3 regions of the Beijerinckia sp. 28-YEA-48 genome follow, and region 3 is predicted to be linked to each of the others. Evidence: predicted binding sites of a transcription regulator. Region 3 holds the regulator's gene; each other region holds the start of a gene.

Region 1 (2,266 bases), 120 kb from region 3:
TATGTCTACAAGTTCGTCACCGAAGGCCGTGTCGATCCGCAGAACCGCGCCGCCAACATGGACCTGCTCGATCGCGGCACGCTCTATGTCGCCAAATACAATGCGGACGGCAGCGGCGAATGGCTGCCGCTCATCCACGGCCAGGGCAAGCTGACCGCCGAGAACGGTTTTGCCAGCCAGGCCGATCTGCTGATCAACCTGCGCTTCGCCGGTGACGCCGTCGGCGCCACCAAGATGGACCGGCCGGAAGACGTGGAAGCCAATCCGACAACCGGCAAGGTCTATGTGATGTTGACCAACAACACGCGCCGCACCGAGGCCCAGATCGACGCCGCCAATCCACGGCCTAACAACCGCTTCGGCCATATCGTCGAAATGACGCCGGCCGATGGCGACCATGCCGCCACCGCTTTCCGCTGGGACATTCTGGTGAAGGCGGGCGACCACACCGTTGCCTCGACAGGCGCCAGCTTCAACCCGGCGACCACCAAGAACGGCTGGTTCGGCATGCCCGACAACCTTGCCGTCGATGGCCAGGGCCGGGTGTGGATCGCCACCGACGGCAATTCGCCGGCCAAGACCGGCCGCGCCGATGGCCTGTGGGCGATCGAAACCGAAGGTCCGCTGCGCGGCACGTCGAAGCACTTCTTCCGCGTGCCGGCGGGCGCCGAAATGTGCGGCCCGTTCTTCACGCCGAACGACGAAACCCTGTTCCTTGCCGTACAACACCCGGGCGAGGCGGACGAGGATGATCCGAAGGCGCCGCCAGCGACCTTCGAGCAGCCCGCCACCCGTTGGCCCGACTTCGCCGATGGGGTGCCGCCTCGCCCAGCCGTGGTCGTGGTGACCAAGAAAGGCGGCGGCAAAATCGCCGTCTGACCGACCCCGGCAGGGATCCGGCGCATTTTCTCCACGCCAACCGACATTGGCTCTACCGGAAAATGCTCCAACTTTTGAAGATGATAGCGGATGGCGGCCGACTGGCAGCCATCCGTTTTCGTTTTGTTCACTCCCGCTGGCGATTGGTGGCTTATATTGACGGCAATCGAATCAGGCATTGAGAAGCTCAGGCACATCACATGGCAGGCGGCGATCTGTTCGGAAACGCGGCACGTAAGATCAAGGTAGAAAAACCCGTGGCGAAGACGCCGAAGACACCCCCACCCGAAAAACCCCGTGGCAACGGCACGCCCGGCGAAGCGGATTACAACGCCTCCTCGATCGAAGTTCTCGAGGGGCTTGAGCCTGTCCGTCGCCGGCCCGGCATGTATATCGGCGGCACCGACGAAGCCGCCCTGCATCATCTCTTCGCCGAGGTGATCGACAACTCCATGGACGAGGCCGTCGCTGGCCACGCCACCTGGATCGACGTCGTCGTCGAAGAGGACGACTGGATCACCGTGACCGACAACGGCCGTGGCATCCCGGTCGATCCGCATCCGAAATTCCCGAAGAAGTCGGCGCTGGAAGTCATCATGACGACCCTGCATGCCGGCGGTAAGTTCGACAGCGGCGCCTACCAGACCTCGGGCGGTCTGCATGGCGTCGGCGTCTCGGTCGTCAACGCTCTCTCCGAGCGGCTTGAAGTCGAGGTGGCGAAGAACAAGCAGCTCTATACCCAGGCGTTCGAGCGCGGCCATGCGGTGACAAAGCTGGAAAATGTTGGCCCGACCGCCAATCGCCGCGGCACGAGAATCAGATTCAAGCCCGACCCGCAGATCTTTGGAAAGGCGATACATTTCCGCCCTGCCCGGCTGTTCCGGATGACGCGCTCGAAGGCCTATCTGTACGGCGGCGTCGAGATCCGCTGGCATTGCGCGCCATCGCTCTTGAAGGACGACTCCACCGTTCCCGCCGAGGCGACCTTCCACTTCCCCGGCGGTCTGCGCGACTATCTGGCGTCCGACATCGAAGGCAAGGAACTGGTCTCCGAACAGGGCTTCAACGGCAAGGTCGAGAAGCCGGGTGGCCATGGTTCGGTCGAATGGGCGGTGGCCTGGATGGCGGCCGAGGACGGCTTCGTCCATTCCTATTGCAACACCATCCCGACGCCAGACGGTGGCACTCACGAAGCGGGCCTGCGCACCGCCCTGTTGCGCGCGCTGAAGGATCATGCCGAGCGTATCGGCCAGTCGAAGCGCGCCGCGAATGTCACCGCCGACGACGTGATGAACACGGCGGCGGCGCTGATCTCGGTCTTTATCCGCGAGCCGGAATTCCAAGGCCAGAACAAGAGCCGGTTGATGACGACCGAAGCCTCGCGCCT
Region 2 (2,266 bases), 2.0 Mb from region 3:
TCCATCGCATTTCCTACGACAAGATCGGCACGTCCACGGTGCAGTCCCGCGCGACGGCTGGCGTCGCTGGGGCGACCTTCATCTTCGTGCTGCCGGGTTCACCCGGCGCCTGTAAGGATGCCTGGGACGGCATTCTCGTGCATCAGCTCGATTATCGCTACATGCCGTGCAATTTCGTCGAGATCATGCCGCGTCTTGATGAGCATCTGCGGCGCGGCAAGAGCTAATTGGACAAGAGCTAGCTAGCGCCGACGCGCCACCCGCGCGGTTCTGGCGGCGGCCTCGGCCCGGCAGATCGCGGCGAGCGACTGATACATCGTGCCCTGCGCGTCGCAGCGCGCCTGGGCGGCGCGATAGGCGCGATAGCGCTGCTTGCTGATGCGGCGCCCGAAACGCGTCTCGCATTTGTTGATGACCTTCTGTGCCAGCTGCACATCGGATGTCGCGCCGAAAGCGCAGGCCTTCAGCAGGCGAACCGACTGGTTGCAGGTCGGCGCTGCCAGCACGGCCTTCTCGACCGCGTCGCCTTTGACCGGACACTCAATTTGCGCGCTCGCAATCGGCGTACTTGCCGCCGCCGGCGCACCAGCAGGTTTTGCGGGGGAGGCCGCGGGCTGCGGCTTGGGAGAGCCCTGTGCGAGGACGCTGCCAGCCGACAAAGAGCCGCCGGCAAACAATGCGGCACAGATGGCAGCAGTGAGGATAAGCTTCGGCGACATAGTTCCCCCGTTCTTAGTCGACACGCCGTGCCCTGGTGCGCATGGTCCGCATTGGTCTTACCTGCCGCGCCCAGGTTCTAAAACTTAATGTTTTGAAATCTGATGAGCTGAAATTCGATCCGCTTGCCTGAATTAGCCTATCCCGTTCTGCCACGATTCCGGCCAGCGGCGCCAGAAATGGCAGGGCGCGATGCAGCGCCGATGTGGGCCGTTCCAGCAAACGGGTCGGGTGTAACGTTGCGCCCCAGGCCATGTCCGACAATTCATCATAAAAACCGCTCTCCGGCGCATAGCCCGCCTGGAGGGCGAGTACGCGCGGTTCGCGGGCTATTTTCAACGCGTCTTTCACGCCGTCCAGCCATTTTCCGGTCACGATAAATTCACATCCGGCATGGTCGGCGATGCGCGCCAGATCCTTGAGATTTTGATCCTTCCGGTCTTGCTCCCCGGAGGCATTGGGGCCGGCCGGCCATTCCGCGCCCGTCATGATGACGTCGCGGACGGCGCCTGAAATGGCACCCGGAACCAGGGCCGCGAGGGTTCGGGCCACGGCTTCTGGTGAGGCCGAACCATGAACAGCCGGATCGCATGTCGTAACGATGACAGAAAACATACGGTCCCTAGGTGTCAGATCGCAGTGCAATAATCCGGTTCCTCAACAAGATTGTCCACAGCCTCGTTGACGCGAATCCAAATGTTCTCTATTTGTTCTTGCGGGGACGTCGAATCGCGGAGTCTGAGTATGTTGAGCGCCGATGCCGGAACGCGGTCGATCGCGCCGGTTCCCCAGAAACCGTCCCAGCGGAAACCGTCCCAAAATGTGAAGCCGGTCCCAAGGCCGGGCTATGAACTTAACAATATAGCTATCGAGAGCGCGCCCGCCGCCGCCGAAAGTGTCGAAACCGTCGTGGCGGAAGAGCGCCGCCGTGGCCGCGGTGCGCTGACCAATGCCAGCGGCCGCTACGAGCCACATGCGCGGGTCGATGAGGATGACGGCTGGGACAGTCTCGGCTCGCTGGAGGCGTTCCGCACCCAGATTTCCTACGAGAAGCCGCGCACGGTCATCACCCGCAACGATTCTCCCGATCTGTCCTTCGACCGTTCGATCAATCCCTATCGCGGCTGCGAGCATGGCTGCGTCTATTGCTTCGCTCGTCCCACCCACGCCTATATGGGGCTGTCGCCGGGCCTCGACTTCGAGACGCGTCTTTTCGTCAAGGATGGGGTGGCGCAAGTGTTGGAGCGCGAACTCTCGGCGCCGGGCTATCAGCCCAAGACCATCGCCATCGGCACCAACACCGATCCCTATCAGCCGATCGAACGGCAGCATCGTAATATGCGCGCTATTCTCGAAGTGCTGTCGCGGGCCAATCATCCCGTCGGCATCGTCACCAAGTCCGCGCTGGTCACACGCGACATCGATATTCTGGCGCCCATGGCCGCGAAGGGGCTCGCTAAGGTTGCCATTTCGGTCACCTCGCTCGACGGCAAGTTGTCGCGTTTGATGGAACCGCGCGCCGCGCAGCCGCAGAAGCGCCTCGATGCCC
Region 3 (2,266 bases):
CGAGGATCAGCTCGATGCGGTGGTGGCCAACACCAAGGCACGCTTGGCGCTGATGCCCTACATCACATCGATGTTCATGCCGCGCGCGGCTGGCGACCGGCCACATGTGGTGCCTGCCGGTTGCACCAACCTTGGTTTGATGGGCCAGTTCGTCGAAACGGCAAACGACATCATCTTCACGATGGACAGTTCGATCCGCACCGCGCGCGTCGGGGTCTACACCCTTCTGAACCTGCGCAAGCAGGTGCCGGATATCAGTCCGACACAATACGATATCCGCTCGCTGCTGAAAGCCGCCCGCGCGTTGAACAACGGCGAGCCGTTCCCCGGCGAGCGCCTGCTCCACCGGCTGCTCGACAAAACCTACTATGCCCACATCCTGCCGCCGCTGCCTGAAGCCGATGCCGCTAAGCGTGAAACGGCAGAAGGCGAACTGACGGGACTTTTGGGCAAGGGCAATCAGGCGCTCGGCCTCGTTATCGGCTGGCTGGAACAGGTTCGCGAAAGCTTGGCCGCGCACAAGCGCTAGGTTCGCTGGCGGTTCTGAGTAATCGACCGGCCATGTTGAAGGCGGTGCGCGCCGCCTTCAACGGGCAATAGACCCGTATTGCCAAGCGCTTTGAGCCACACCTAGCGCGTCCTTGGCGCATCCTTGACCCAAACCGTCTGCCCCTTGCGGAACACATCGCGAACGATTATCGTTTGTTCATGGTTTGTTTATCGATTCGCCACAGGGTGATGCGCCCGACAGGCGGGCGAATCGACAAGGCGCCGTGGCTGGCGGCGCCAGCCCAGCGTGTTTGGGCGGAGAGGACAATTATGCTGACGAAGAAGCAGAGCGAACTCCTGCGCTTCATCAACGAACGGCTCAAAGAGGCCGGCGTGCCCCCTTCCTTCGATGAGATGAAGGATGCGCTTGATCTGCGCTCGAAGTCGGGCATCCATCGCCTGATCATGGCGCTGGAAGAACGCGGCTTCATTCGTCGCCTGCCCAACCGCGCCCGCGCGCTTGAAGTGTTGAAACTGCCGGAGGCCTCCGTGCCGGCTGGACCGCGTGGCGGCCGTTTCTCGCCAGCGGTGATCGAGGGCACCCTTGGCAAGGTCCGCGCCCCAGTCACGCCGATGGCCGACGACAGTTTCGTGCCGCCCATCTCAATTCCCGTCATGGGCCGCATCGCCGCCGGTACGCCGATCTCGGCGATCCAGTCGCGCAGCCACACCATTTCCGTCCCGCCGGACTTCCTCTCCACCGGCGATCATTTCGCCCTGGAAGTGCGCGGCGATTCGATGATCGAAGCGGGCATTCTCGATACCGATACGGTGATCATCCGCCGGCAGGAAAATGCCGAGTCCGGCGACATCGTCGTAGCGCTGATCGACGATGAGGAAGCGACCTTGAAGCGCCTGCGTCGGCGCGGCGCCTCGATCGCTCTGGAAGCGGCCAACCCGGCCTATGAAACCCGGATTTTCGGTCCCGACCGTGTGCGTATCCAAGGCAAGCTGGTCAGCCTGATCCGCCGTTACTAAGCGGCTCTTACTGCGGCTCATAGATCTCCTCTTGCGGCGGAGATTGAGATGAAGCCGCAGCCGGCGGATCGTTCTGCGCCAGGATGCGCGGCGCCGGCGACCAGGGTCGATCGAACTGGGGCGAGCGGGCGCTGCGCATGACGGCTGCGCCATCAACAGCGAAGCGAAATTCGCTGGCGCCATATTTCAGCAAATGCTCGCCATCGACGACAAGCCGCGGCCCCTTGCAGGTGCCGTTGAGCCAGAAGCGCGTGACGACAATGTCGGCACGCGGACAGTCCTCGGCGACGTTGCGTGGATCGAGGATGAGAACCACAACGCGCCCGTCCCGCAACGTCCCCGTGCAGCCGCCAACATCACACAGGCCATTGCCTTGCAGGGCTGGATCGCGCGCCGGACGCGCATCCGCATCGGCCGTCAGCCATTGCGACACGCCAAAGAAATTGCCGCGCGCATTGAGCACGGCCAGCTGGCCGTCGGCGGCGCGATAAGCCAGCGTGCCGCCTTGCCGGTCCACCATCAGATCAGGCCGCGCGCTGGTCAGCGCCAGCGCCACGCCGGCAATCGCGAAGGGCACACCACACCAGCGCAACGGCGTCTGCCACAGGGTGATCCACAACAGCCCCAGTGTCATCAGCAACAGAGCGCCAACACCGAACGCCGGCACCATGCGCGTCGAGCCGGCGAGGCTCGCGACCCATTCGGCCACGAACATCATGAAGCCGACGCCCAGCCCCAT

Evidence for each region. The regulator LexA, encoded in region 3, represses DNA repair genes until DNA is damaged. The targets are predictions, from matches to a motif close to TGTTCNNNNTGTGTTCNG.
Region 1: a site for LexA is predicted at 993-1,010, ahead of parE (DNA topoisomerase IV subunit B). Genes of this name have one in related genera too.
Region 2: a site for LexA is predicted at 1,415-1,432, ahead of BLW50_RS19705 (PA0069 family radical SAM protein). Genes of this name have one in related genera too.

Annotation. Positions count from the first base shown of each region.
Region 1 is NZ_FNSI01000001.1:2,129,222-2,131,487, forward strand. It holds gene BLW50_RS10070 (PhoX family protein) at 1-879, shown strand, start outside; gene parE (DNA topoisomerase IV subunit B) at 1,080-2,266, shown strand, end outside.
Region 2 is NZ_FNSI01000001.1:4,208,629-4,210,894, reverse strand. It holds gene moaB (molybdenum cofactor biosynthesis protein B) at 1-227, shown strand, start outside; gene BLW50_RS19715 (hypothetical protein) at 243-719, opposite strand; gene BLW50_RS19710 (hypothetical protein) at 733-1,332, opposite strand; gene BLW50_RS19705 (PA0069 family radical SAM protein) at 1,462-2,266, shown strand, end outside.
Region 3 is NZ_FNSI01000001.1:2,251,128-2,253,393, forward strand. It holds gene BLW50_RS10665 (oleate hydratase) at 1-529, shown strand, start outside; gene lexA (transcriptional repressor LexA) at 820-1,527, shown strand; gene BLW50_RS10675 (ComEC/Rec2 family competence protein) at 1,535-2,266, opposite strand, start outside.